One region of the Lysinibacillus sp. C5.1 genome, then DNA from elsewhere that is predicted to be linked to it. Evidence: a T-box and tRNA genes for the amino acid it is inferred to sense, from the RefSeq annotation. Region 1 holds a T-box; the other holds one or more tRNA genes.
What was found. The T-box of region 1 lies ahead of I5435_RS14975 (glycine--tRNA ligase). A T-box ahead of a tRNA ligase gene usually reads a tRNA of that ligase, here a tRNA-Gly.

Region 1 (15,599 bases):
AAGACATTCCAAGCCCCAAAAGGATTAAAGCTTTAGTACTTAATCGCATACCCAATAGTAATATCGATCATTATGGGTAGGTAACTGCACCGCCCAAAGTTCAGCAATTGATTTTTTTCCTGCTCTAGTTTCAGCTGATCTTGATATATTACCATTCAGATTTACCGTGCTTCCATGACAGCGATCCACTGTGTAGTAGGAACGCACTTTAACATCCCAAAATCCATACTCCCACGTGCCACCTTCATTTGGATATTGCGTGATTGGTCCTGGTGCTAGCCATTTACGGGAAATGTCTCCGCGGTTGAATTGATCACTTTGTGTGGCAACCATTGATGTTGTAGCAATTAAAGGTTCCTGAATAGCTTTATGGGACACTGCCAAAACGCCAGATGGCAATAACAATAATGCCACCAACGCTAACACTACTATTTTCACCCTCACAGTTTTTTTGGCTAACATATGGCTCACCTCCTTTCATTTGACAAGGAAGAATTTATGGCTATTTTTTATTATGTAATGGATAGAAATTGATAGAACACTTTACTTTCTAAAAAATTTATCTCTCTCCAAATATGTGAGTACGGAAAATCCTAAAATGCCAAATATCCCAAAAACCTTTATCCAAATAGGCGTACTTTCATAATCCCTGATTAATGATAGTAACGAAATAAATATTAGCATTAGATAAACATATGGTGCTGGAATCTTTTTAATTTTATCGCCTCTTTTCATATAGAAATATACCTCCTATTTCTAGCATTTTGTTATCGTCAACACTGTTCCACATTCCTACAATTTACATTCTCAATGGATTCTCATTTAATTATTTTTTATATAGCATAAGATAATAGAAAAATCAATATATTCTTAATATTTATATAACAATAAAAAAATAGTAGATTTATCTGTAAGACTATAACAAAAAAACGCAACCTTTAAAGGAACTTCCTTTAAAAGTTGCGTTCATTCATATGCGAATCATTCTATTTTTTACATTCAAACGAATAATTTGTTGCTAGAAAGCTCTTTTCTTTTGACACGATGGCTTTGCCTCCATCGTTTTCACATTGCGCAGTCATGGCATTTATTTTTTTCTCATTCATCATATTTGTCATAAGTGTCATACCGCCACCAAACACAGCAATTAGTAAGCCGATAATAATCCATAACTTGCCTGCATTATTCCCAGCAGGTTTCCCATTTGCCACATGTATTCCCCTCTCTTAAACAAATAAAAATGGTTCTGTATGAATAGTAGATTGGACAAATTCTACTCTATATTTTTTGGTCTCACACAATGTTGCCATTTTTTTCGCAACACCCGTAATCATTACTTTTTCAACATGATGACCTGGGTCTACAATTTGCAAACCAATTGCTTGTGCATCCTGTGCCGTATGGAAATACATATCGCCTGTTAAAAAGACATCGGCACCTGCACGCTTTGCCGTATAAATATACTTATTTCCATCTCCACCGACTAGTGCAATCTTTCTTACTGTTGACTGCAAATCGCCGACAACACGAACAGTTGGTACATCTAGTTGTTTCTTTACAAACTCTGCAAAATCTTGTAACAGCATTTCTTTTGGTAAATAGCCAACACGACCTAATCCCATACGATTCGTTTGTTGCTCCAAGCGAATGATATCATACGCAGGCTCCTCATATGGATGGGCATTTAACAGTGCCTTCAATACGCGGTTTTTAATGGACGCGGGCAAAACCACTTCCACTTTGACTTCTTCCTCGACATGTAATTCTCCAATAGAACCAACATGCGGATTTGCCCCTTCAAGTGCACGGAAACGCCCTTCTCCACTCGATGTATAACTGCACGCTTCATAAGAACCTAAACGACCTGCTCCCGCTTTTGCTAATGCCTCACGCAGCACGTCTGCATCGGCAGTCGGTACAAAAACGGTTAGTTTTAAAACATCCTCAGCATACGTTTCTTGTAAAATAGAGCGATTTTCGAGCAGCAATGCATCAGCTAATAAATCATTGACGCCACCTTCCGCTACATCTAAATTTGTATGTGCGGCATAGACCGCAATATCATGTTTAATAAGTTTTTCGTATAATTGTCCAGCGGGATTGTCCGTACGAATATTCGCTAGTCGACGGAAAATAGGCGGATGATGCGCTATAATCAGTTCACAGCCTTGGGCAATCGCTTCGTCTGCTACGGCGTCATTCACATCTAATGTCACTAATACTTTGTTTACAGGTTTATTTAACGTTCCAATGGCAAGTCCAATTGGATCATTCTCCATACATGCAAGATGCTTTGGTGACCATGATTCAAATAGTTGTATAATTTCCTGACCATTTACTGATTTCATGCTATAAAACTCCTTCCACTAACTCAAGTAGTGCTGTTAATTCTGCACGTTTTTCCTCAATTTCAAGAGTTGGCTCTGCCCCTTCAATGGACTGTAAAACACGTTGCCAATTTTCTTTTTCTCGTTGCCATTTCTTTAAAAAAGCTGGTGCTTTACGTAACAATAATTTAGGACCAAATAAGATTTCCGATGGAGATAACGTCATCGCTCCTCTTTGTAAGACAAGAATTTCGTATATTTTTTCATCTTCTTCTAAAATATCTTCATCGAGAATGGCCCAATTATTTGTTAAAGCCCATTCCCGGATAACTTTTGCATGAATATTAGGTTGCAAAATCAGACGTGTAACACCTTGTAAGCTTTGTGGATGTTTCTCTAATATCGACACAATGAGTGGTCCACCCATGCCAGCTATTGTTACAGTATCTACATGATCAGTTGCCTCCACTGCAGCTAAGCCATCTGCAAGTCTAACAGTAATTTTCTCCGTTAACCCTTCTTTTTTTACTTGTCCTAGCGCCGATTCATACGGTCCTTTTACAACCTCGCCAGCTACTGTGCTCGCAGCAATCCCCTTATGAATTAAATAGCATGGTAAATATGCATGATCACTGCCAATATCTGCTACAACCGCACCAGTTGGAACAAATTTTGCCACTGTTTCTAAACGTTTTGATAATTTTTGTGCGTTCATTTTAAACCGCCTACCTTATAAATATAGAGTCCACTCTAGTATGTATGATGTTGAACAAAAAAACAAATGGAGTTGTCTCAGATTTTTGAGCAACTCCATCATAATAGAAGCTGTACTAAAAGCGTAAAGACACTTTTTAGTACAGCCATTTTTTAAAACTATTTTAGAGTAGAAATGTACTCAGCGATTGCTTTTGCTTCCGCTTCGTTTTTCATTCCTGGTGTCATAGGTGTGCCTTCGATACCGTTTGTTAACACGTCTACGATACGAGCTTCATCTAAACCGTGTAGGTTTGGACCAACACCACCAGTTAAGTCACCACCGTGACAACCGATACAAGTTTGTACTAATGCAGAACCATCATCATTAGCTTCTGTAGTTTCGCCACCGCCCTCTTGTTCAGCAGCAATTTCTTTCTTGTTATCTGCGCCTTGTAAAGACATGAAGAAAATAAGACCTATACCAAATGCCAGAATCAAGATGTAAGGAACGACTGGATTGTTTTTCATATGTTTCCCCTCCTCATAATAAGTCTACTTCTATTATAATATAGAATCAGTCAACATCTAATATTGTACTGCATTAAACAAGAAACGAAAAGCCCCATTCGCTAAGTTTTCCTTTGTTTGTAACAATTTCGACATTTCTGTATCAATTGGATAAATTATGTCTTGTTAAACCCAAAATATGGACTGATAATGTACCTTCTAATAACTCAACTCTTTCACTTCTCGCCAATATTTTGCCACCATATTGGCAATCATATACGTCCAATGAAAAATTTAATAGCTGTCGTATAAAACCTTTATGTCCTATTATGCTGTTGATTTATCCTAACAATTTCACAAATAGGTTATACTATTATTTTGATATATTATTATTCGATGTTTTTTCTATTTTTTCTTCTATTTATACTTTTTTAAAAAAGTCATACTACTATATTACAAAAATAAAATACACTGCTATGAATGAAAAGTTCGTCATAGCGGTGTATTTTTTTACATAAAATTATACAAATAATAACCAATAAGTGCTAATAACCCGAGACCACCAGATACTGTGAAATAAAGCAACTTCATTTTGATACCTGATACTAGCCATACCCCACAATTTGCAGCGATAATGACAAACAGCACAGTATTATTTCCACTAAAATATGTAGTATACATGCGAATAGATAAGCTAAATAACAAGATAGCAGCAATAATATGAAAGACAGGTGCTAATAAGTTATTTTTGGTCGCAACTCGAAAAGCCATTATGAATAATGTAATTGTAGCAATGGCTACAATACCTGTTAATAAAAGCAATAAAGAAGTGACTGTAAAATAAATATACAAGAGCAGTAGCATACCCAAGCATAATCCCACTATGAAGAACATCATTTTTCGTTTTTCTAAAGGCAATACTGCCTGTTTATGAGTTGCTTCCTCTAGCTCTTCCACATCATTTCCCTCTGCATAAAGAGTGGCTAGAAAGTCACAGTAGTGCTCTGGTAATAGCTTATTTTGCTTCCAAAACAATATCTCATTTAAAATAATTTTTTTCCGTGGATTTGTCATCGTATTTTCTCCAAACATTGCTTAATAATGGTTGTACTACAATTTTATCTCACAATTAAAGAAAGAACATCTGTAAAAAGTCGCAAAAAACGGAACTTATCATCCGTTCAAATTATGTATTTTTACATCTCTTATATCATTATGTTAAATTAACATGGTTTAATAGTGTTCAAACTGCTAAATGTCCCAAAGAAGGACAGCTACTTTAAAAATAGCTTATAAAGAATAAACCCCGCTACAAAATTTAAGTGGCGGGGTTTGCATATATAAGTTTGAAGTTCTGTTTTACTCTAAGAAATCTTTTAAACGTTTACTGCGAGAAGGGTGGCGCAATTTACGAAGTGCTTTTGCCTCAATTTGACGAATACGTTCACGTGTTACACCAAATACTTTCCCTACTTCTTCTAACGTGCGTGTACGTCCATCATCTAAGCCAAAACGTAAACGTAGTACGTTTTCTTCACGGTCTGTTAATGTATCTAATACATCTTCTAGCTGTTCTTTTAACAATTCATAGGCTGCATGATCAGAAGGAGATTGAGCCTCTGAGTCTTCAATGAAGTCCCCTAAATGTGAATCGTCTTCTTCACCGATTGGCGTTTCAAGAGATACTGGTTCTTGCGCGATTTTTAAAATTTCACGTACTTTTTCAGGTGTTAAATCCATTTCCTCGCCAATTTCTTCTGGAGACGGTTCACGACCTAAGTCCTGTAATAATTGACGTTGCACACGAATTAATTTGTTAATTGTTTCTACCATGTGCACAGGGATACGTATTGTACGTGCTTGGTCTGCTATCGCACGTGTAATCGCTTGACGAATCCACCATGTTGCGTAAGTGGAGAACTTAAAACCTTTACGATAGTCGAATTTTTCAACTGCCTTAATAAGTCCCATATTCCCCTCTTGAATTAAATCAAGGAATAACATTCCACGGCCCACATAGCGTTTGGCGATTGATACAACAAGACGTAAATTCGCTTCAGCTAAACGTTTACGCGCTTCTTCATCCCCTTGCTCAATACGTTCTGCCAGTGCAATTTCTTGCTCAGCAGAAAGTAAATCTACACGACCAATCTCTTTCAAATACATACGAACAGGATCATTAATTTTTACCCCTGGTGGTACGCTTAAATCATTTAAATCGAACGTTTCTTCGTTAGCTTCTTCTTTCATTAAGCTTTCTTCTTCAAATTCTTCTTTACCGATAATTTGAATGTCTTTATGTTTTTCAAGATCTTCAGCGAAATGAAAAACTTCTTCATTTTCCAACTCATAGGGCAGTAATTTCTCTGAAATTTCTTTCATTGAAATTTCACCTTCTGTTTTCGCCTTTTCTTGTAGTAATTTTTTTGCTTCATCTAATGTAATTTCTACTTCTACCTCTTTTGAACGTTCAGACTTGTCCGCCATAAACCTTCCTCCTTCTAAACAACCGAATCGGGTTAAATCGCCGATAACGATTTTCTTAAATGAATAATCTGTTGGGCGATTTCAAGTGCACGCGCATACTCGTGCATCTTCTCCGCTTCCTTTGACTCATGCATCTTTTGATGAATTTCCTGCTCAATTCTATATTTTTGAAGCTGTCGAATAGAATCTGTAACCTCTGACTCTGCTTGGTCTGGATCCCTTTCCACTAAAGCAGCTTCCATCACAATTTTGCGTAATTCAGCGTCATCTAATATCTCGACAAAGCGCTGATAATCTGGATGACCATATTCCTCATAAAATCCTACCAATCGAACAAAAACTGCCATATATGCATCTCGTACAAAAGGCTCTTTTTGCTCACTACGTAATACCCTGTCCACTACATCTATATTATGAAGCATATGAGCCAGTAATAAACGTTCGGCACGTTCTGCTGCGTCCATAGGCTTTTGTCGCTGCGTGACTGGCATCGAAGGTGTATGCGTTGGCATTTCCACTTTCGCAGTGCGTACCTGATTTGCCTCTAGTTTTCGGAATTGGGCATAAATTGCTTCTTCCGAAATCGTTGTTTCATTCGATAGCTGTCGGATATACAAATCTCGTTCAATCGGTGAGGAGCTACCCACTAATTGTTCGAGTACTTCTTGAATATATTGAAGCGTATCATTTTCAAACTGAAAATTCTTATTTCGTCTAGCATGCATCATCATAAAAGCAATATACGTATGTGGGTTTTCCAAAATCTGTTCCTTAAAAGCCTGTCCACCTAGACTTTGAATATACTCATCAGGATCTAGTTTATCTGGTATCACCGCAATATTCACTTTCATGCGCTCCGTTTGTAATAACTGTGCCGCTCGTTTCGCCGCATCAAATCCAGCATTATCACCGTCATAGCAAATCGTAACTTGCTCTACTAAGCGCTTTAGCTTTGTGATATGCTGATTCGTAAGCGAAGTACCCATTGTTGCTACGGCATTTGTTACACCAACTGAAGTTGCAGCTAAAACATCCATAAAACCTTCCATCAACACTACTTGACGATTTTTTCTAATAGAGGTTCGTGCTTTGTCTAGGTTATATAGCACTTCACTCTTTTGAAAAATTGGTGATTCTGGACTATTTAAATATTTTGCCTCTTCACCTGTCGATGACAGAATTCGCCCTGAGAAGGCAATAATTTTACCGTTCTCATCTCGAATTGGAAACATAATACGTCCCCGAAAACGATCAAAATAGCGTTCTTCTCCTTCACGTTTGATTACTAGACCACTATCTGCGATTTCTTGTAAGTTATAACCTTTTCTTTCAAGCAATATCGTTAATGCATCAAAGCTTGGGAGAGACCATCCAATGCTATTAGATTCGATAAGTTCCCTTGTAAATCCTCTTTCTAGCAAATAATTTAAAGGCTCTTCCCCATCTTCTGTGTTCAGCAATAAATGATGAAAAAAATCTGCCGCAAAAGCATGTGCTTCTTTCATCCTTTCTTCCGCTTTTGAAATCTTTGTCGTCGCTTGAGGCAAAGTTGGACCAACATCTAAATGTACACCCACACGTTCACCTAGTTTGACGACTGCATCTGGGAAAGAAATCCCTTCGATATCCATGACGAAAGTAATGGCATTACCGCCTGCACCGCAACCAAAACAATGAAAAATCTGTTTGTCGGTTGACACAGAAAAAGATGGCGTTTGTTCTCCATGAAAAGGACAGAGACCAAACCAATTGCGCCCGCGCTTTGTTAGCTGCATATATTCGCTAATAACATCGACAATATCCGATTGTGTACGAATCTGCTCAATCACTTCTTCTGGTATTTTCCCTGCCAAATTCATCACCATCTTTAATTTACGTTCTAGAACACAATTCGATATCCGTTTTAAAAATCCTTTATTTCTCGACAAAAAAATAGGATTTTTCTCTTTTTAAATATTTTTACCACAATTTTATTATTATAAAACAAAAATTAGTATTTATCTATACCAATTTCAAAACCCACTCAAAAAAACCGCCTCTACTACCCCGAGGTGGTTTACACAATTTGGTTTCTTATTTACAACTTGCTAGCTGTTCAATAATAATATTCGCTGTTTCCTCTACAGCTTTATTTGTTACATCAATCACTTTACAACCTATTTTCTCAACAACTTGTTCAAAATGTTGAATCTCCTCTAAAATACGGACATGCTGAGCATAGATGGCATCATCATTTAACCCTAATGTCATTAATCTTTCTTTTCGTATTGAATTTAATTTATCAGGAGAGATAACTAAACCAAAGCATTTCTTCGGATCGATTTTAAATAATTCTTCTGGTGGCGCGACCTCCGGGACTAATGGTACATTTGCCACCTTATAACGTTTATGTGCTAAATACTGTGAAAGAGGCGTTTTTGATGTACGTGAAACACCCACAAGTACAATATCAGCTTGCAATAAGCCTCGTGGATCTCTGCCATCATCGTATTTCACCGCAAATTCTATCGCCTCAATTTTTTTAAAATAGTCGTCATCAAGTTGATGCACAATGCCCGGTGTCTCTAATGGCATTTCTTCCATAAAGGTTGCCATCGATTTCAACGCTGGTCCTAAAATATCTACAGCATGTACTTTTTCTTTCTCACATAAATCATGTAGTAATGTACGCATGTCTTGTCGAACAAGTGTATAGACAACAAATGCCTTCTGTTTTGCAGCGAGGCACACAATTTTTCGAACAAGCTCCTCTGTTTGAATATGTGGAAAGCGCCGAATAATCGTATTTTCCAAGCCTGGTCGGAACTGGCTAATTACGGCTTTGGCTACTTGATCCCCAGTTTCGCCGACTGAATCAGATACAACAAAAACTCGTAGTCTTTTCATGCTGTTCCCCTTCAATTTTTAGACATTTTGCGCAAGCGACAGGAAAGCACGTGTAATGGTCGTTTTAGTGAGACGACCTACAATCGTCAATCCACCCTCTTGTGGTTCGATTACCGGTAATGAATCTACTTCTCGTTCTATTAGCTTATTAGCTGCAACAACTAACGAATCGGATCTTTCACAGTACGAGATATTTGGCATTCGTGTCATAATAATATGTACAGGAATTTTATTTAAATCCTGCGTGCCAATACTTGTACGCAGTAAATCTTTACGAGACAGAACACCTGTCAAAAATTCGTTTTTATCGACAACGAAAAGGGTCCCGACATCCTCTGAAAACATGAAGCAAATGGCATCATACACCGTCATTGTTTCAGGTACAACAACAGGTCCAGAGTGAAAATCTTTAACTTTTAAATTGTTAATGCTATCCGTTAATGTTACGGATGTTTTTTTACCAGAATAGAAATAACCAACTCTTGGTCTAGCATCTAAAAAGCCAGCCATTGTCAAAATGGCTAAATCTGGTCTTAAAGTCGCTCTTGTCAGATTGAGACGTTCTGCAATATGTTCCCCTGTTATCGGGCCGTTCTCTTTCACAATTTGTAAAATGTCTTCCTGACGTTTATTGAGTTCGATTGGACTCACCGCCTCAAATCTAATAGTGTTATACTTATGCTCAATTATTATATACTATTTTAATGGTTATTGCGAAGAAAAGAACTACATGCTACAATATTGACACAGACGCTTGCTCTCCATGTATTTTCGAGCAATCTTGCGTTATACAGGCGATGATAGGAAAAAAGTATCTGTTCATTTATTTAGCGAGTAGAAGATGGTGAAAGTCTACATAGCAACAGAGAAAGGCACTCCTTGAGCTAACTTTTTGAAAAGAGGTTTTAAACAAAGCGTTTAAAACAATCAGGGTGGAACCGCGGGTATTAGCACTCGTCCCTGGGCATTTTCGTGCCCGGAGACGGGTGCTATTTTTATTTTGGATATGGCGAATTCTTATTTTCAACAAATATGAGGGTAATCTATCATGATTGTTGTCTATCTATTCGTCCTATCAGACAGTTACGTTTCACTCAAATGCAAGGAAAAATTACGAAGGAGGCTATTATTATGGCTAACAAATCAATGGAAACAATTGTATCTTTAGCAAAGCATCGTGGCTTTGTCTTCCCGGGTTCTGAAATCTACGGAGGTTTAGCAAATACTTGGGATTATGGTCCACTGGGTGTGGAATTAAAAAACAATGTCAAAAAAGCTTGGTGGCAAAAATTTGTCCAAGAATCTGAACATAATGTTGGAATCGATGCGGCTATCCTGATGAATCCAAAAGCATGGGTTGCATCTGGTCACGTTGGCAACTTCAACGACCCAATGGTAGACTGTAAAGCTTGTAAAGCGCGTCACCGTGCAGATAAAATCATTGAAGATGCTGCGCTAGCAAAAGGTGATGAAATTATCGTTGATGGTATGACATTCGATCAAATGAAAGAAACAATGGTGAAATACGATGTTGTCTGCCCTGATTGCGGCAAAGCAGATTTCACTGATATTCGTCAGTTCAACTTAATGTTTAAAACATTCCAAGGTGTAACAGAATCTTCAACAAATGAAATTTACCTTCGTCCAGAAACAGCACAAGGAATTTTCGTTAACTTTAAAAACGTACAACGTTCTATGCGTAAACGTACACCATTTGGTATCGCACAAATCGGGAAGTCTTTCCGTAACGAAATTACGCCAGGGAACTTCACATTCCGTACTCGTGAATTTGAACAAATGGAGCTTGAATTTTTCTGCAAGCCTGGTGAAGATCTTGAGTGGCATGCCTATTGGAAAGAATTCTGTAAAAACTGGTTGTTAAACTTAGGTATGAAAGAAGATTCTATGCGTCTACGTGACCACGAGGAAGATGAATTATCGCATTACTCAAATGCAACAACTGATATCGAATTTAAATTCCCATTCGGCTGGGGCGAGCTTTGGGGTGTAGCTGATCGTACAGACTACGACTTAAAACAACATATGGAACATTCAGGCGAAGATTTCACTTATATTGATCCAGTAACAAACGAGCGTTATGTACCATATTGTATCGAACCATCTTTAGGTGCTGACCGTGTGACATTAGCATTTTTATGTGACGCCTATGATGAAGAAGAGCTTGAAGGTGATGACAAACGTACCGTATTACGTTTCCACCCTGCTTTAGCACCATTTAAAGCAGCTGTTCTTCCACTTTCTAAAAAATTATCTGATGAAGCTGCAGATGTATGGTCAGCGTTACGTAAATCATTCCCTGTTGATTTTGATGAGTCTCAATCAATCGGTAAACGCTACCGCCGTCAAGACGAAATCGGTACGCCATTCTGTATTACATTCGATTTCGATTCAAAAGAAGATGGTCAAGTAACTGTTCGTCATCGTGATTCAATGGAACAAGTACGTATGCCAATCGCTGATGTGAAAGCATATATCGAAAAGCATCTTCAATTTTAATTCAAACGATTAGTTAGGTTTTAAGCAAAGAAAACGTGTTAGATTGATTACAGTCAATCTAACACGTTTTTGCTTCGGCGATGCTTTTTGTGGGCATACATGTAAGCTGTAACACTAGTGTATGTCTAGTTGTTTACAAGAGTCACTGCCTACTTCCGCTTTTAAAACTAGCGCTCTATTTACCATCAATTGGATGAAAGGCTTTTAAACGCTTTATCGCCGAATGCACAGTAAGTCGATGAAAGGCTAGTAATTTTCCTTTATAGATGACTCCATAGACACCATAAGGCGTAGGAGAAAGTCTGACTAATTCTTCTCTATTTTGCACATCAATGATTTCAGCATGAATGCCTAGTTTTTTTGCAGCCTCTACAACATTATCCGTTGCAATATCTACAAAGGGACATTGAGGGGTTCGGAATATTGTTAGCTCCTGATAAGATGCTAGCCGCTTATCCCAATCGTTCGGAAAATATGGATTTGGTGCATTTTTGAACTTATAAACGAGCAATTCAAATCCATTTGGTGCCTGCTCTAATTCTTTAAAGTTATGTTTCAAAAAAATTTGCTTACTCGGAACCCACGAACTATTTGCGTTTGTAATGACAATGACACCTGATTTCTGTTGTTTCTTTGCATCTTCTATACAACTATCAATCAATTTCGAGGCATAGCCCTTTCCAGTAATACTTACCCACAAACAATGAATCACAACATGGTTTTCACCAAACACAACCCTTGAAGAATACTCAATCGGTGTATACTCAATAAAACCTGCCTGCTTATTATTGTCCATTATTTTTATATACTTTAATCCTTCATGAAATCTTTCATAAAGCCAGTTACTTTTATTTATATATCCTGTAGCATGTGGATTACTGCGTAGACAAAAGCATCCACTTTGAACAATATTTTGTTCATTCAATTCGATGATACTATCAATTGCCAATCGAACTCCCCCTTTAAAATTGCAACTGCCTTATCTAATCCCTCTTGCAAGCTTACAAAAAAAACCAAATCAACTGTTGATTTGGTCGTCATAAATATCTTGCTTTATGCTTTTAACGATATAAATAATCGCTCTTGCATTTTTTCTTCAAATAGAAACTTTTTCATACTCATCCCTACTAAGTTTACTAACAGTTCCTCAATATCACTTAGAGAGTAATAGAGAAATGTCCCTTCGCGCATAGGACGCACTCGTCTGTCTATCGTCAATTCTTCCTCAATAAAATAGGCAACATTGACTCCACAATGCTCCATTAGTTGCGTAATGCGCTGGTCATCTCCCGGATTGATAAAGAATGGTACAATTTTGTCAATATACAAAATACTCTGAACAAGTTTGATGAAAAAATTTTCTCGAACAGCCGTTTCAACAACTAAAATAGTTGTTTGCTCATGCTGATAATCCATGTACAAAACATTTAATTGTTCTTCCAACAATTTATTTAATATGAGTATGGAATTTTTATATTTCTTCATATCGGTTTGTATTTCTCTCGTTAGTAGTCGAAGAATACGAAAAGCTGGGAGAAAAATTTTTAAAACAATTTCTTTCGGATGTAAATGGTCAATCAATTTATTGAAATGTACCCTTAAAGAATTTTCATCATTACGTATCAACTGCTCGATAAATAAATTAAAAATCTCCTCAAAACTATTGGCACGATAATCAATCATTTTAACAATTTTGACACTATAATTCAGTGGTAAGTTCATGGACGTTTGTTCATCTAGTAACTTTACTTTCGGCAATGTTGGGAACATATCATAGACAAGCTCTACTTGAGCACTACGATTATCTGATAGTAACACAACTGAGTTTACAGGATAGATGCCAAGACATTCTACAAATTTGTTCATAAATTTTTCATTATATAAATGCCGATCACGATATAGAACTGCTAAAGCATCCGTCGCACCATATCCAGAATGATATACACGCTTTGAGGTCATTGCAGAATAGACATCAATAATTTGTAATAACTGAACACCTTCACTCATATCATCTGCACACAGTTGGTTAGGGTACCCTTTTCCAGCAAAGCGTTCGTGGTGATCGCGCGCCAAATAGGCAATATCAGCTTCACCATTTTCTATAAGAAGCTCGTAGCCTTTCGTCGTATGTGTTTTGACTATATCAAATTCATCTTCGGACAGTTTTCTTTTTACACTTAAGATTTCTTGTGGAATAAAAACTTTGCCGATATCGTGAAATAAATAACCTCTGGCAAGCATCTCAATGTCCGTTAAGCCTAATTGTCTTGCAAAAATTGTTCCAAGAACAAAGACATCAAAGGAATGGACAAATGAGTATTCATCCCACTCCTTTAAACGCATAAGCAAATCGTAGCGACTCTTTTCTGCTAAAATCCGTTCAAATATACCTCTGACATATGCCGTATCCTGCGTACTTTTTAATATTTGACCATAACGTAATTCATGTACAACATTTTCTAACGTTGACATAAATAGATTACTGACCGCTACTTGATATTCATCTATCTCTTCATTTTTCTCCAACAGTGGTGCAAAAATATCTTCGTACTCCATTGTACGTTGTATACTTAAATCATGAACAATTCTTACTGAATCTGATGATAGATAAACTGACAATTCTTCTACTCTTCTAAGTTTAAGTAATGCAATAATTCTTTCAGTTAGCACTAAATCTTTTTTAGCTAATAGGCGATACTCGGAAAAAATATCTTCTGCTAAAATATCACCGGCTTCTACTTCATCAATACATAATATCACTTTTTTTAGCATTTTATCAGCCACACACGCATGGTTAGAGCATTATGTGACCTCCCTCCCTTTTCCATAGGACTGCATTAATCTAATAACGTACAATAGTACGTTTTGCTGATAGAGGCATGGTTTTAAAATAGTTTGAAATTACATTCCTAAACTTTAATTCGTATAATTATACAAGAATAATTAATATGACATTTCTTTGTATCTTTACAATATCATAGGTTAAAATTCCTTTTCAACTAGTATATGGGGCTTAAATGATTAGTTAATACTATGCATATATTATAAACCGGCTAAAAATTAGTTATTTTTTCTTATTTATTTTATTTATTTTTATCGATATTCAGGCAATGTTATATTTCATTTGACCTATTTAAAAATATAGATAAATGTATATTTATAAAAAATAGCCATTTTTCTATTAATATAAAGAATGGCTTAAAAAACAAAAAATTTCTCACTAAATGTTATCTACTAATCTTTTTTTCCTAGTAGCATAAGCTCATTGCTATTTATATCTCATAATTCCCATTTTATAGTGGATAATATTCCCTCTATTCTCACCTTCAACAATTTGTTATAAATATATTATTATAGTTAATCTTTTGTGTTAAAGTACGTATTTTTAACAATACATAGTAATACCAACCATTCGCAATCAATCGTCCGGAAGTTTGAAACTGTACATAGGAAGGATCTTTACTAGAAAAAAGCAAGCTATAAAAATGGACATTGGAGGAAACAAATTGAATACACATCGTTTTTATCAACTGGTTATGGCAACAACTATCGCAACGAGCGCCATTGTCATAGCACCCCCAGCATATGCTGCTTCATCATTCCCCGATATAAATCCCTCAACAGAGGAAGGGAAAGCAATCATAAACTTAGCAGAGCGTGGAATTATATCCGGCTATCCAGATGGCACGTTCAAGCCCGCAAATTTTATTACCCGTACACAGGCTGCCAAAATTTTAGCAGGCATTTTACATCTTGATACTGTTCATGTAAAAAATCCTAACTTTAAGGACATTACCCCTGACAATGAAAACTACGGTGCCATCGCTGCACTAGCAGAAGCAGGGATTATCCGAGGCTCTAATGGTTATTTCAACCCAACGAAACAAATTACACGTGGTCAATTGTCGAAAATGATTGTCAAGGGCTTTGATTTAACAATTACTGATGATATTGATATTCCCTTTACAGATGTAGAAGCTGGCAGTGAATATGAGCCATATATTCAAACATTATTTTCTAATAACATTACAAAAGGCACGACACCGACTACCTTTGGCCCTCAAAGCTATGTAAAACGTTCTCAACTAGCTTCTTTTGTAGTAAGAGCAGAAAACACTCAACATAATGCTATGATTTCTGCAAGTCGTTTTAACCAAGATTATATTTTCGCTTCTTATG
Region 2 (15,599 bases), 1.1 Mb from region 1:
AAATGCGGAACTAGATGAAAAAAAGGTTTTTGAAATGTATTACGAATATGAAGAGCCTGTCAACCGCATTGTTCCTCATCGTATTTTAGCTGTCAATCGTGGGGAGAAGGAGGAAGTCTTAAAGGTTGTTATCCAAGTACCGATAGATCGAGTACTGATGATTATGTGGAAAGAGTGGATACCAGCAACAGGTTTTTCACCTGCCATTGCTGAAGTGAAACTTGCAATAGAGGATTCCTATAAACGATTAATTCAACCATCAATTGAGAGAGAGTTACGTAATGAATTAACGGAAAAAGCAGAGGCGCAAGCGATTCATATTTTCTCGGAAAATCTCCGCAATCTTTTACTACAGCCACCGTTAAAAGGTAAGTATGTACTAGGGGTGGATCCTGCCTATCGTACGGGTTGTAAATTAGCTGTTGTTGATGAGACGGGTAAAATGCTAGAAGTTACGGCGATTTACCCACATCCACCAAAGCCAGATGTAGCAAAATCAAAAGCAGTTGTGAAAGAGATTTTAGCGAAATATCCTATTACAATCATTGCGATTGGTAACGGGACAGCCTCACGCGAAACTGAGCAATTTATTGCCGATGTTTTAAGTGAAGTGAACACAGATGTGGCCTATGTTATTGTCAACGAAGCCGGTGCATCCGTATATTCAGCATCGGAGGTTGCGCGTGCTGAGTTTCCTGATTTGCAAGTAGAGCAACGGAGCGCGGTGTCAATTGCTCGACGTTTGCAGGACCCATTGTCGGAATTAGTAAAAATTGAGCCAAAGGCAGTAGGTGTTGGACAATATCAGCATGATGTTTCTCAAAAGAAATTATCAGAATCATTAACATTTATAGTTGAAACAGCGGTCAACCAAGTTGGTGTCGATGTCAATACAGCATCAGCCTCTTTATTGCAATATGTTTCAGGGCTATCGAAAACCGTTGCCGAAAACATTGTAAAAGTACGAGAAGAAAATGGGCAATTCACAACGCGTGCGCAACTGAAGAAAATTCCTCGCCTCGGTGCAAAAACGTATGAGCAAGCAATAGGGTTTTTGCGTGTGCCTGAAGCGAAAAATCCATTCGATGCGACAGGTATTCACCCAGAAAGCTACAATATTGCAGAGCAAATTTTAGAAGCGGCTCACATAAATAAAAAAGAACTAGGAACACAAGAGGCAGAGGAAGCAATTGCAGCTCTTAATGTTCAAGCGTTAAGTGAAAGTCTAGGGATTGGCGTTGTTACTGTTCAGGATATTGTAGATACTTTAATGAAACCAAGCCGTGACCCGCGTGATGCTTTCCCACAACCATTACTTAAAACGGATGTTTTAAAAATGGAAGATTTACAAGTAGGAATGGAATTACAAGGTACTGTACGGAATGTCGTCGATTTTGGTGCATTCGTTGATATAGGTGTAAAACAAGATGGGCTTGTGCATATTTCCAAGTTGCAAAAAAAACGTATTAAACATCCATTAGAGGTTGTGGCATTAGGTGACATTGTCACAGTATGGGTGGAACAAATAGAGGTAAACAAAGGCCGTATTTCATTAACGATGCTTCCTCCAGAAAAACAAATGGTTGAAGTGTAATAATTTCTTGCCACACTGTCTATACTGCGCAGTGTGGTATTCTTATTGTTAGAGGTGATGAAATTGAACAATGAGGAACTGCAACAGCTTGTAAGTCGAATTTCATTAGAAAGTTTTCATAAACCCTTTATGCATCGTGCATACTTTAATCCAAGGTTACGTACAACAGGTGGGCGTTATCTTTTGCAATCCCACCATATTGAAATCAATCCAAAGGCGTTTGAAATATATGGTGTTAGAGAGGTAGAGGGAATCATTCTTCATGAATTATGTCATTACCACTTGCACCTTGAAGGAAAGGGCTATCAACATCGAGATAAAGATTTTCGAGCGTTGTTAAAAAAAGTGAATGCCCCTCGATTTTGTTCAGCGTTGCAAATACCTAAATCTCGTAGCCAAAAACAGCGCCCTCACTATACATATGAATGTATACAATGTCACCAAAGGTATGTTAGAAAAATTAGATTCAATGTGAACAGATACTGTTGTGGCAAGTGTTCAGGGCAATTAATGATAGTTGAGTAAAAAAACTTTTAAAAAAGTGTTGACGTTTATTCAGCTAATCCCTATAATAGTAAAAGTCGACAAGATAAAGCCGACAACACAATATGATTATTCCGAAGTAGCTCAGTTGGTAGTAGCACCTGACTGTTAATCAGGTTGTCGCAGGTTCGAGTCCTGCCTTCGGAGCCATGGCCCCTTGGTCAAGCGGTTAAGACACCGCCCTTTCACGGCGGTAACACGGGTTCGAATCCCGTAGGGGTCATTTTCATAAATAGATAATTGTAACATTGGTCCCGTGGTGTAGCGGTTAACATGCCTGCCTGTCACGCAGGAGATCGCCGGTTCGATCCCGGTCGGGACCGCCACTTATTGGGGTATAGCCAAGCGGTAAGGCAACGGATTTTGATTCCGTCATGCCTAGGTTCGAATCCTAGTACCCCAGCCATTCATTTCTTAATGAGCCATTAGCTCAGTTGGTAGAGCATCTGACTTTTAATCAGAGGGTCGAAGGTTCGAGTCCTTCATGGCTCATCTTTTTTAAGAAAAAGGTTGAAAATTCGAATTATCATTGTATAATAAGAAGGTTCCTATTTTTTGAATGCGGTCGTGGCGGAACGGCAGACGCGCTAGGTTGAGGGCCTAGTGGGGGCAACCCCGTGGAGGTTCAAGTCCTCTCGGCCGCACCAAGTCAGTTCAGTTATTTAACACATGCGCCCGTAGCTCAATTGGATAGAGCGTCTGACTACGGATCAGAAGGTTGTGGGTTCGACTCCTGCCGGGCGCGCCATAATACATTTTAATAATTGCGGGTGTAGTTTAATGGTAAAACCTCAGCCTTCCAAGCTGATGTCGTGAGTTCGATTCTCATCACCCGCTCCAAAAAATATTTAAAAAATTGTTGACATCATTAACGAAAGATGTTAAGATGTAAAAGTCGCTGAAACAAACGGCAACAAAATGAACCTTGAAAACTGAACAAGCAAAACGTAATCAATATAGTTTTTACTAGCTAACTTTGTTAGTGAACGAAACAAAATTTTGGACATCAAAATTGATGCCAGCAAAACAATTTGAGCTAATCAAATTTCTTTTATGGAGAGTTTGATCCTGGCTCAGGACGAACGCTGGCGGCGTGCCTAATACATGCAAGTCGAGCGAACTGAGAAGGAGCTTGCTCCTTTGACGTTAGCGGCGGACGGGTGAGTAACACGTGGGCAACCTACCCTATAGTTTGGGATAACTCCGGGAAACCGGGGCTAATACCGAATAATCTCTTGTCTCTCATGGGACAATACTGAAAGACGGTTTCGGCTGTCGCTATAGGATGGGCCCGCGGCGCATTAGCTAGTTGGTGAGGTAACGGCTCACCAAGGCAACGATGCGTAGCCGACCTGAGAGGGTGATCGGCCACACTGGGACTGAGACACGGCCCAGACTCCTACGGGAGGCAGCAGTAGGGAATCTTCCACAATGGGCGAAAGCCTGATGGAGCAACGCCGCGTGAGTGAAGAAGGATTTCGGTTCGTAAAACTCTGTTGTAAGGGAAGAACAAGTACAGTAGTAACTGGCTGTACCTTGACGGTACCTTATTAGAAAGCCACGGCTAACTACGTGCCAGCAGCCGCGGTAATACGTAGGTGGCAAGCGTTGTCCGGAATTATTGGGCGTAAAGCGCGCGCAGGTGGTTTCTTAAGTCTGATGTGAAAGCCCACGGCTCAACCGTGGAGGGTCATTGGAAACTGGGAGACTTGAGTGCAGAAGAGGATAGTGGAATTCCAAGTGTAGCGGTGAAATGCGTAGAGATTTGGAGGAACACCAGTGGCGAAGGCGACTATCTGGTCTGTAACTGACACTGAGGCGCGAAAGCGTGGGGAGCAAACAGGATTAGATACCCTGGTAGTCCACGCCGTAAACGATGAGTGCTAAGTGTTAGGGGGTTTCCGCCCCTTAGTGCTGCAGCTAACGCATTAAGCACTCCGCCTGGGGAGTACGGTCGCAAGACTGAAACTCAAAGGAATTGACGGGGGCCCGCACAAGCGGTGGAGCATGTGGTTTAATTCGAAGCAACGCGAAGAACCTTACCAGGTCTTGACATCCCGTTGACCACTGTAGAGATATGGTTTTCCCTTCGGGGACAACGGTGACAGGTGGTGCATGGTTGTCGTCAGCTCGTGTCGTGAGATGTTGGGTTAAGTCCCGCAACGAGCGCAACCCTTGATCTTAGTTGCCATCATTTAGTTGGGCACTCTAAGGTGACTGCCGGTGACAAACCGGAGGAAGGTGGGGATGACGTCAAATCATCATGCCCCTTATGACCTGGGCTACACACGTGCTACAATGGACGATACAAACGGTTGCCAACTCGCGAGAGGGAGCTAATCCGATAAAGTCGTTCTCAGTTCGGATTGTAGGCTGCAACTCGCCTACATGAAGCCGGAATCGCTAGTAATCGCGGATCAGCATGCCGCGGTGAATACGTTCCCGGGCCTTGTACACACCGCCCGTCACACCACGAGAGTTTGTAACACCCGAAGTCGGTGAGGTAACCTTTTGGAGCCAGCCGCCGAAGGTGGGATAGATGATTGGGGTGAAGTCGTAACAAGGTAGCCGTATCGGAAGGTGCGGCTGGATCACCTCCTTTCTAAGGATATTTTCGGAATACAAACCTTGGGTTTGTAAGATTACGTTTTGCGTTCAGTTTTGAAGGTTCATCATTACGATGAAATACTTCAAAACTGTGCTCCTGTCGCTACGCTTTTGTCGCAAATTTGCGAAGAAGTAGAAGCAGGTAGTGAATTTGTTCTTTGAAAACTGGATAAAACGACATTGAAATTGTAACAAACACATTTATTTTTTAAGTTTTTTATAGGCTTAATAACGAAATAGGGTTTCAAGACACAAGCAGTTCTAGGAAGCGAACGAGTGAATGAAGGAGCGTACTTACGTACGTGACTGATTGAACGAGAGAAGCTGACAACGAAATGCGCAGTGGATTGGAAGCCGATAGGTTAAGTTATTAAGGGCGCACGGCGAATGCCTTGGCACTAGGAGCCGAAGAAGGACGGCACTAACACCGATATGCTTCGGGGAGCTGTAAGTGAGCTTTGATCCGGAGATTTCCGAATGGGGGAACCCACTACGTTTAATCGCGTAGTATCTTGACGTGAATACATAGCGTCTTGAAGGCAGACCCAGGGAACTGAAACATCTAAGTACCTGGAGGAAGAGAAAGAAAAATCGATTCCCTGAGTAGCGGCGAGCGAAACGGGAAGAGCCCAAACCAAGAGGCTTGCCTCTTGGGGTTGTAGGACACTCTATACGGAGTTACAAAGGAATGAGTTAGATGAAGCGACTTGGAAAGGTCCGCCAGAGCAGGTAAAAGCCCTGTAGTCGAAAGTTCGTTCCCTCCAGAGTGGATCCTGAGTACGGCGGAACACGTGAAATTCCGTCGGAATCCGGGAGGACCATCTCCCAAGGCTAAATACTACCTAGTGACCGATAGTGAACCAGTACCGTGAGGGAAAGGTGAAAAGCACCCCGGAAGGGGAGTGAAAGAGATCCTGAAACCGTGTGCCTACAAGTAGTTAGAGCCCGTTAATGGGTGATAGCGTGCCTTTTGTAGAATGAACCGGCGAGTTACGATTACGTGCGAGGTTAAGCTTTAGAAGGCGGAGCCGCAGCGAAAGCGAGTCTGAATAGGGCGAATTAGTACGTGGTCGTAGACCCGAAACCAGGTGATCTACCCATGTCCAGGGTGAAGGTGAGGTAACACTTACTGGAGGCCCGAACCCACGCACGTTGAAAAGTGCGGGGATGAGGTGTGGGTAGCGGAGAAATTCCAATCGAACTTGGAGATAGCTGGTTCTCTCCGAAATAGCTTTAGGGCTAGCCTCGTGATGAGAATACTGGAGGTAGAGCACTGTTTGGACTAGGGGGCCATCCCGGTTTACCGAATTCAGACAAACTCCGAATGCCAGATATTTATACACGGGAGTCAGACTGCGAGTGATAAGATCCGTAGTCAAAAGGGAAACAGCCCAGACCACCAGCTAAGGTCCCAAAGTAATCGTTAAGTGGAAAAGGATGTGGCGTTGCACAGACAACCAGGATGTTGGCTTAGAAGCAGCCATCATTTAAAGAGTGCGTAATAGCTCACTGGTCGAGTGACGCTGCGCCGAAAATGTATCGGGGCTAAACGATTCACCGAAGCTGTGGATTGACATCTACGATGTCAGTGGTAGGAGAGCGTTCTAAGTGCGTTGAAGTCAGACCGGAAGGACTGGTGGAGCGCTTAGAAGTGAGAATGCCGGTATGAGTAGCGAAAGACGGGTGAGAATCCCGTCCACCGTATGACTAAGGTTTCCTGAGGAAGGCTCGTCCGCTCAGGGTTAGTCGGGACCTAAGCCGAGGCCGATAGGCGTAGGCGATGGACAACAGGTTGATATTCCTGTACCACCTCCTCACCGTTTGAGAAATGGGGGGACGCAGTAGGATAGGGTAAGCGCGCCGTTGGTTGTGCGCGTCCAAGCAGTAAGGCGTGTGTGTAGGCAAATCCGCACACTGTAACGTTGAGCTGTGATGGCGAGTCCGTATGGACGAAGTTCCTGATTTCACACTGCCAAGAAAAGCCTCTATCGAGGTGAGAGGTGCCCGTACCGCAAACCGACACAGGTAGTCGAGGAGAGAATCCTAAGGTGTGCGAGAGAACTCTCGTTAAGGAACTCGGCAAAATGACCCCGTAACTTCGGGAGAAGGGGTGCTCTTGAGCGTGCAAGCGCATGAGAGCCGCAGTGAATAGGCCCAGGCGACTGTTTAGCAAAAACACAGGTCTCTGCAAAACCGTAAGGTGACGTATAGGGGCTGACGCCTGCCCGGTGCTGGAAGGTTAAGAGGAGTGGTTAGCGCAAGCGAAGCTGCGAATTGAAGCCCCAGTAAACGGCGGCCGTAACTATAACGGTCCTAAGGTAGCGAAATTCCTTGTCGGGTAAGTTCCGACCCGCACGAAAGGCGTAACGATCTGGGCACTGTCTCAACGAGAGACTCGGTGAAATTATAGTACCTGTGAAGATGCAGGTTACCCGCGACAGGACGGAAAGACCCCGTGGAGCTTTACTGTAGCCTGATATTGAATTTTGGTACAACTTGTACAGGATAGGTAGGAGCCAGAGATCTCGGAGCGCCAGCTTCGAAGGAGGCGTCGGTGGGATACTACCCTGGTTGTATTGAAATTCTAACCCATGCCCCTTAGCGGGGCAGGAGACAGTGTCAGGCGGACAGTTTGACTGGGGCGGTCGCCTCCTAAAAGGTAACGGAGGCGCCCAAAGGTTCCCTCAGAATGGTTGGAAATCATTCGTAGAGTGTAAAGGCACAAGGGAGCTTGACTGCGAGACCTACAAGTCGAGCAGGGTCGAAAGACGGGCTTAGTGATCCGGTGGTTCCGCATGGAAGGGCCATCGCTCAACGGATAAAAGCTACCCCGGGGATAACAGGCTTATCTCCCCCAAGAGTCCACATCGACGGGGAGGTTTGGCACCTCGATGTCGGCTCATCGCATCCTGGGGCTGTAGTCGGTCCCAAGGGTTGGGCTGTTCGCCCATTAAAGCGGTACGCGAGCTGGGTTCAGAACGTCGTGAGACAGTTCGGTCCCTATCCGTCGTGGGCGTAGGAAATTTGAGAGGAGCTGTCCTTAGTACGAGAGGACCGGGATGGACACACCGCTGGTGTACCAGTTGTCTTGCCAAAGGCATCGCTGGGTAGCTATGTGTGGACGGGATAAGTGCTGAAAGCATCTAAGCATGAAGCCCCCCTCAAGATGAGATTTCCCATTACGCAAGTAAGTAAGATCCCTCAAAGACGATGAGGTAGATAGGTTCGAGGTGGAAGTGTGGTGACACATGGAGCTGACGAATACTAATCGATCGAGGACTTAACCAAAAGTTTGAAACATTCAATGAACCGTTTATCCAGTTTTGAAAGAACAACCTTTCAATTAAATACTGTCTAGTGATGATGGCAAAGAGGTCACACCCGTTCCCATACCGAACACGGAAGTTAAGCTCTTTAGCGCCGATGGTAGTTGGGGGCTTCCCCCTGTGAGAGTAGGACGTCGCTAGGCAATTCAAACAGTTAGCCTTGTGCTGGCTGTTTTTTTATTGCCAGATTAGAGGTATTCTTTACTATTTTTTAATAAGTAAATAAAAATAGTATTGTAATTTTATATTTTTTGTGTTATATTTATAAATGTCTTAAAGAGGTCCCGTGGTGTAGCGGTTAACATGCCTGCCTGTCACGCAGGAGATCGCCGGTTCGATCCCGGTCGGGACCGCCATTTATATGAAATTACAGTTCTTATGATTTTTATTAATCATAAGGGCTTTTTTATTTGAGTGCGTATGAAATCGCCAATAAAACAATGGAATCGCCAATAGCTTCATGAAAATAGAGGATACTAAAAGATATGCACTAAATCGTTGTCCAGTGCATATGTATAGACAGTATGAGTTTTTGCAAGGACGGAGGTATGTCCATAGCTTTTCGTTTCGGTATCTATTGGTTAATCTTTATACTTAAGGTTGCTTGTGGAGTACCCATTATTGATATTGAGGAATCAAATTCATATCATTGGCAAAAAAATATGAATGAACATGAATTTGCGCAACTGAAACAAGGTATGACGTATATGGATGTAGTTAAAATTGCTGGTGGGGACGCTAGTGAGATGATTGAAAGTAATTATTATCGTTGGAATGATGAAATCCTTATGACACAAGCCTACATAATTCAATTTAAAGATGATAAATTAGTAAATAAAGAGGTTATTGCTGTAAAGGGATATTCAACAAGAGAGTAGACACGTCTTCAATCAGAAGGACGTGTTTATTTTTTTGAAATTCACTGGATGCTTTGAACATTTGCTTGTGTTTCGGTAAACTAGAAGTAATGAGCTAGGAGAGGACATAGAGATGATATTTGAAAAAATAATGAATTCACTAGAGGATACAGAACGCTTTGCCATTAAGTTAGCAAATTTACTGATGGCTCAAGATACAATTACATTAGAAGGGGATTTAGGGGCTGGGAAAACCACATTTACAAAGGCATTAGCAAAAGGGCTAGGAGTAACAAGAACGGTTAATAGCCCTACTTTTACTATTGTAAAACAATATGAGGGACGTTTACCTTTTAATCATTTAGATGTATATCGCTTGGCAGAAAGCGATGAGGACCTTGGCTGGGATGAGCTATTTTACGGTGATGCGGTATCTGTTGTTGAGTGGGCCCATCTAATTGAACAGGATTTACCAAAGGAACGTTTAGGAATTAAAATATATCGTATTGGTGAAAACGAAAGACGATTTGTGTTAATGCCTTATGGAAAGAGATACGAGGCACTATGTGAGGAGCTAATGAGATGATTTGGTTGGGAATTGAAACAGCTAATGCGCCACTTTCTGTTGCAGTTGTAAAGGACGGAAAAGTGATGGCCGAGGTTGTACAAAATATAAAATTAACGCATTCTGCAGGAGCCATGCCAGCAATTGAAACGATACTAGCAAATGTAGGTGTAAAGCCAAATGAACTAGATGCAATTGCTGTATCAGAAGGACCTGGATCTTATACAGGCGTGCGCATTGGTGTAACGCTTGCTAAAACATTAGCGTGGACGCTTCAAAAGCCATTAGTCGGTGTTTCAAGCTTAAAAGTTTTAGCAGCAAATGCAGCACTTTTTGATGGACTAATTTGTCCTATCTTTGATGCACGTCGGGGCAATGTATATACTGCTGTTTATAAAGGAACAAAACTGGATGTGGTTATAGAAGACTATCATGATCATATAGAGGCACTGTTAACACGTTTGGAAGCTTTAAACGCGCCTATACTATTTGTAGGGGCTGATGTCGATGTATTTTGGGATAAAATTGTTGAAGTTCTTGGAGTAAACGCGTGTCGTGCAGCTCTTCATGAGGACTTGCCACGAGCTAGTGCAGCCATTCTTTTAGCGAGCGCAGAAGAGCTACCGAGTATCGAGGCAGTTCACCATTTTACTCCGCAATATAAACGCATTGCTGAGGCTGAAGCGAATTGGTTAAAGGAGCAAAAGGAGAAGACACATGAGCAGTAATATCGTATATCGTAAAATGGTGTCAGAGGATGTTCCAGCGGTATATGCGATTGAGCTTGCTACATTTCCTACACCATGGACATTGGATTCTTTTTACTATGAGATGCATGAAAATCAATATGCACACTATGTTTTAGCAGTAGATGAAAACAATACTATAATTGGTTTTTGTGGCATGTGGATGGTTATAGATGCGGCGCAAATAACCAATGTGGCTGTTTTAGAGACGGCTCGTGGACAAGGAATCGGAGAAGGCTTAATGCGGGAAGCGATGCGTATTGCACGTGAGCATGGAATGGACGTGATGAGCCTAGAGGTACGTGAAACCAATACTGTGGCGCAAAACCTTTACCGCAAGCTAGCATTTCAAGATGGTGGCATACGCAAAGGATACTATACAGATAACGGGGAGGATGCCCTAGTCATGTGGGTGAATTTATAATGGAAAATCGAGTTATATTAGCAATTGAATCGAGCTGTGATGAAACAGCAGCCGCGATTATTCGTAATGGTTCTGAAATTGTTTCAAATGTGGTAGCTTCACAAATTGAAAGCCATAAGCGATTTGGTGGTGTTGTACCAGAAATTGCATCACGCCATCATGTCGAACAAATTACTATTGTTATTGAAGAGGCGCTAAAACAAGCGAATATGAAGCCCTCTGACTTAGATGCAGTAGCTGTTACAGAAGGACCTGGTCTTGTAGGAGCACTTTTAATTGGCATTAATGCTGCAAAGGCGTTTGCCTTTGCCAATAATATACCGATTTTAGGTGTGCATCATATTGCTGGACATATTTATGCTAACGCACTTGTTCAACCGATGGAATTTCCACTTCTAGCCCTTGTTGTGTCAGGGGGACATACAGAGCTTGTTTATATGAAAGAGCATGGTTCGTTTGAAGTGATTGGCGAAACACGAGATGATGCAGCAGGTGAAGCATACGACAAAGTTGCACGCGTGCTAGGCTTACCATATCCTGGAGGTCCTCGTATAGATCAGTTAGCACATGAAGGGCAAGAAGCCGTTGCTTTTCCTCGTGTATGGCTTGAAGAAGGCTCGTATGATTTTAGCTTTAGTGGCTTAAAATCGGCAGTTATTAACTATAAGCACAATATGGATCAACGTGGTGAAGAAATATCACCAACTGCAGTTGCAAAGGGCTTTCAGGAAAGTGTAGTGGAAGTTCTAACAGCTAAAACATTGCGTGCAGCGCGGGAGTATAATGTTAAACAAGTCATTGCAGCTGGTGGAGTAGCTGCGAATAAAGGACTGCGCACATCCCTTGAAACGGTTTTCGCAAAAGAGGGAATTCCATTTTTTGTACCGCCATTGAAATTGTGTACAGACAATGCAGCAATGATTGGAGCAGCCGCAACACCAATGTTTGAAGCTGGTATTCGTGGAAATATGATGATGAATGGTCGCCCGGGTATGGAATTAAAATCGTGGGTTGACTAAGAGATTGAAAAGAGGAGGCTCAAGTTATTCGGGCTTCCTCTTTTTTTACGTATAAAATCTTGAATATTGTAAGAATATATATATTTATAATAGAAAAAGAATAATTGACAAATTATTCAGAAAATTATCCACAGAACGTGTGAAAAAAACATGTGAAAAAACTGCGAACATTCGTACTTATGCACAAAATGTGGATAACTTGTGCATAAGTTGTGATTATTCTATATATAGTAGCGTATTTTACACAAAACTATGTGGATTAAATAATTTGAAATTGTGGACAGTGTGGAAAAGTCTGTTGATATGTTGATATTACTAGTTTTATAGTGTGAATAAAGTTGTGGGCATTTTTTGTCGAAAAATAGCACTTGACCAATATATATGAAAAATTAAGGCGAGTAAAGAAAAAAGCCATATGACAAGCATATGGCTAAAGGTGCCAGGTACTAAAACAATTCTGAAAATTATGAGGAAAAATCCACGGCAGAACGTAAGACGAAGGCATTCCGCGCGATAGCGAGGGTTGCGGCTTACGTGTGTGCCCGCGGAAAGCGAAGTGGATTTTTAAGATTTAGGAGCTTATATTATGCAAGGTATTTATGTTTAGTGCCAAGTACTTAAAAGATTATACAGTTGCTATACGATTTACAAAATAATATTTTCTAATTCTTCATTTAGCTCAAGCCATTCCATTTCAATGACTTCGTGCTGTTCTTTAACAGTAGCTAACTCATTTTGTAGTTGTGTAATTTTCTCATGGTCTGTGAAAATTTCAGAATCGCAAAGTGCTTCTTCTAAACGAGCAATTTCTACTGAAGCTTTTTGCATGTTGACTTCTAGCTCTTCAATAGTTCTTCTAATTTGGCGTTCACGCTTTTTTGCCTCTTTATCAATTGTTGAAGTAGAGGTCTTTTCAGATGCTGTTGATTGTAGTTGTGACTGAGAAGCTGCTTTCATTTGAGCAATTTCGTAAAGCTCCTGTTTTTTCTCAAGATAATAATCATAATCACCTAAATACTCAAAAGAACCTTCTCCAGATAGCTCAACAACTTTGGTAGCAATTCGGTTAATGAAATAACGGTCATGTGATACGAAAAGGAGCGTTCCAGGATAATCAATTAGGGCATTTTCTAGCACCTCTTTACTATCCAAATCTAAATGGTTGGTAGGCTCATCGAGAATTAAGAAATTCGCTTTTTGCATCATTAACTTTGCCAATGCCAGTCGAGCTTTCTCACCACCAGATAAAGAGTTTACCGTTTTATCCACATCTTCGCCGCTGAATAAAAAGCGACCAAGTACAGTGCGAATATCTTTTTCATTCATTAATGGCCATTCATCCCATAGTTCCTTTAAAACGCTCTTGTTGCTAGATAGTTTCGCCTGTTCTTGATCGTAATAGCCAATTTGCACATTAGTACCATAGCGGATTTCCCCTGCAAGTGGGGACAAATCTTTTACTATGGTTTTTAATAATGTGGATTTGCCCACCCCGTTTGGTCCGACTAATGCGATGCGGTCTTCACGAAAAGTTCGTAGTGTTATGCCACTAGAAATTTGCTTGTCACCGTAGCCAACAGCTAAGGCATCAATAGAAAGTACATCATTTCCACTTTGCCGTTCAATTGTAAAACCGAAGCTAGCGGACTTTTCATCTCCTTCAGGGGAGTCCATCCATTCTGTGCGTTCAAGCATTTTGCGTCGGCTTTGTGCCATTTTGGTCGTCGAGGCACGGGCAATATTTTTTTGAATAAAATCCTCTAGCTTGGCTTTCTCATCTTGTTGGCGTTCAAACATTTTCATATCGCGCTCATAGTTTTTTGCTTTCTCATCTAAATAGGCACTATAGTTGCCTGTATATTTTGTGACGCGATGGCGAGATACTTCATAGACGATAGAAACAACTTGATCTAAGAAATAACGGTCATGGGAAACAATTAAAATAGCGCCTTCATAGCCTTTTAAATAATTCTCTAACCAAGATAGCGTTTCAATATCTAAATGGTTGGTAGGCTCATCGAGAACTAATAAATCGGGCTTGCTTAGTAGCAGCTTAGCAAGAGCTAGACGAGTTCGCTGGCCCCCTGACAAGGAGCTAATTGGTTTTTCATAATCCTCTGGGTAAAATTGCATTCCATGAAGAACAGAGCGTGTATCAGACTCGTACTGATAGCCACCTGCATCTTTAAAATCATGTTGTAATTGGTCATATTCGGACATTATCTTTGTATACATGTCAGAGTTATCATAAACGGCTGGATTAGCCATTTGTTGTTCAAGGGAACGTAATGCTTTTTCTTGTGAAAGAAGCGGTTCGAAAATTGTCATCATTTCGTCCCAAATTGACAACGTAGAATTTAGTCCAGCATGTTGTTCCAAATAGCCGACTTGTACACCTTTTGGAATGATAATATCGCCAGCATCATATGACAATTGACCAGCAATGATTTTTAGTAAAGTGGATTTACCAGCACCGTTACGTCCTACTAATGCGACACGATCACGATGTTGAACTTCTAGTTTTACGCCACTTAAAATTTCATCGGCAATAAAGGATTTATATAGTTGATTGACTTGTAATACAATCATTCTTGACACCTCAATTCATTCTTAGTGTAAATGATGAGGGATTTGCTTGCAATGTCAGTGCTTTACTTATTCCAAGCTGTCATGTAAGATTGAAACGATTTCTCTTTAGTTAGTGGCGTAAAAAACGCCGTTAACTAAAGGGAAATCCACCAGTGGATGTCACAGATTACCGCATAAGCTTGGAAAATATCTGGACGCAATTACACAGTGATGTAATTGATTTGTATAAGCATGTTTCAAAAGAATATTCAAATGCACTTCTGTGGATTTGATGTGTTTATAAGGAGGAAAAAGTTTGAAACAAGAAGTGAAAATTCCACAAGCCACAACTAAAAGACTTCCTCTTTACTATCGATTTATCCAAAACTTTGCGCAAGAAGGAATGGAACGTATTTCATCGAAGGAATTGAGCGAAGCGATGAAAATCGACTCTGCAACGATTCGTCGTGATTTCTCTTATTTTGGTGCGCTTGGGAAAAAGGGATATGGCTACGATGTACAACATCTATTGACATTTTTTAGTCAAACACTAGATCAGCATGAAACAACAAAAGTAGCATTAATCGGTGTGGGGAACTTAGGTAATGCCTTTTTAAAGTATAATTTCCAGAAAAATCATAATACGCACATTGTGGTGGCATTTGATTCGAAGGCGCCTAAGGAAGGGAAAATGATCAGCAATATTCCTGTGTATCATCCCGATTTACTAGAAGAAAAGTATGCTGAATACGGGGCAGACCTAGCTATTTTAACAGTATCTTCACGCTCTGCTCAGAAGATGGCGGATCGCTTAGCTGCAATGGACGCAAAAGGTATTTTAAACTTTACACCAGAGCGAATTACTGTACCCGATTCTATGAAATTATTAACAATAGATTTATCAGTTGAATTGCAAGCGCTTATTTATTTAATAAGAAATAGCGATAAATAAGTGCATTCACAATTTTGTAAACAGTTACAATTGATGGCGTTCAAACTATCTAAATAAATTCGCCAAACCTAAAAATTTAAGTTAAAATGATATATATATAAGAGGAGGTGGCTGTAATGGTTGTGCACTTAAGTGCTATTACACCAGTTGGCCTAGTTATTATCGGTGTGGTTGCAATTTTAATTTTCGGACCAAAGAAATTACCAGAGCTAGGTAAAGCTATGGGTTCTACACTTCGCGAATTTAAAAATGCAACAAAAGGTCTAGCTGATGACGATGATGATGCAAAAAAGAAAGTAATTGAACATAAAGAAAATGATAACGTTAAGTAAGTTAAGGATGTCAATTTAATATGAATCCAAGAGAATTAACTGTTACAGAGCATTTAGTAGAACTAA

Region 2: it has a tRNA-Gly gene. The T-box ahead of I5435_RS14975 (glycine--tRNA ligase) is inferred to sense a tRNA for this amino acid. The anticodon was not compared.

Annotation. Positions count from the first base shown of each region.
Region 1 covers NZ_CP066226.1:3,058,267-3,073,865, forward strand. Annotated here, with positions in the region: gene I5435_RS14920 (lactococcin 972 family bacteriocin) at 40-462, opposite strand; gene I5435_RS14925 (hypothetical protein) at 544-735, opposite strand; gene I5435_RS14930 (hypothetical protein) at 987-1,211, opposite strand; gene I5435_RS14935 (Nif3-like dinuclear metal center hexameric protein) at 1,227-2,348, opposite strand; gene I5435_RS14940 (tRNA (adenine(22)-N(1))-methyltransferase) at 2,350-3,042, opposite strand; gene cccA (cytochrome c550) at 3,201-3,551, opposite strand; gene I5435_RS14950 (hypothetical protein) at 4,041-4,604, opposite strand; gene rpoD (RNA polymerase sigma factor RpoD) at 4,890-6,017, opposite strand; gene dnaG (DNA primase) at 6,050-7,882, opposite strand; gene I5435_RS14965 (pyruvate, water dikinase regulatory protein) at 8,091-8,903, opposite strand; gene I5435_RS14970 (transcriptional regulator CcpN) at 8,922-9,554, opposite strand; T-box leader at 9,692-9,868, shown strand; gene I5435_RS14975 (glycine--tRNA ligase) at 10,035-11,420, shown strand; gene I5435_RS14980 (GNAT family N-acetyltransferase) at 11,596-12,363, opposite strand; gene I5435_RS14985 (HD-GYP domain-containing protein) at 12,474-14,192, opposite strand; gene I5435_RS14990 (S-layer homology domain-containing protein) at 14,927-15,599, shown strand, end outside.
Region 2 covers NZ_CP066226.1:4,200,220-4,215,818, reverse strand. Annotated here, with positions in the region: gene I5435_RS20715 (Tex family protein) at 1-1,594, shown strand, start outside; gene I5435_RS20710 (SprT family protein) at 1,658-2,119, shown strand; tRNA gene I5435_RS20705 (tRNA-Asn) at 2,211-2,287, shown strand; tRNA gene I5435_RS20700 (tRNA-Glu) at 2,289-2,360, shown strand; tRNA gene I5435_RS20695 (tRNA-Asp) at 2,388-2,463, shown strand; tRNA gene I5435_RS20690 (tRNA-Gln) at 2,469-2,543, shown strand; tRNA gene I5435_RS20685 (tRNA-Lys) at 2,557-2,629, shown strand; tRNA gene I5435_RS20680 (tRNA-Leu) at 2,699-2,784, shown strand; tRNA gene I5435_RS20675 (tRNA-Arg) at 2,809-2,885, shown strand; tRNA gene I5435_RS20670 (tRNA-Gly) at 2,904-2,977, shown strand; rRNA gene I5435_RS20665 (16S ribosomal RNA) at 3,188-4,739, shown strand; rRNA gene I5435_RS20660 (23S ribosomal RNA) at 5,105-8,032, shown strand; rRNA gene rrf (5S ribosomal RNA) at 8,098-8,213, shown strand; tRNA gene I5435_RS20650 (tRNA-Asp) at 8,351-8,426, shown strand; gene I5435_RS20645 (hypothetical protein) at 8,619-8,948, shown strand; gene tsaE (tRNA (adenosine(37)-N6)-threonylcarbamoyltransferase complex ATPase subunit type 1 TsaE) at 9,061-9,513, shown strand; gene tsaB (tRNA (adenosine(37)-N6)-threonylcarbamoyltransferase complex dimerization subunit type 1 TsaB) at 9,510-10,220, shown strand; gene rimI (ribosomal protein S18-alanine N-acetyltransferase) at 10,210-10,662, shown strand; gene tsaD (tRNA (adenosine(37)-N6)-threonylcarbamoyltransferase complex transferase subunit TsaD) at 10,662-11,681, shown strand; gene I5435_RS20620 (ABC transporter ATP-binding protein) at 12,327-14,270, opposite strand; gene I5435_RS20615 (redox-sensing transcriptional repressor Rex) at 14,566-15,201, shown strand; gene I5435_RS20610 (twin-arginine translocase TatA/TatE family subunit) at 15,318-15,533, shown strand; gene tatC (twin-arginine translocase subunit TatC) at 15,554-15,599, shown strand, end outside.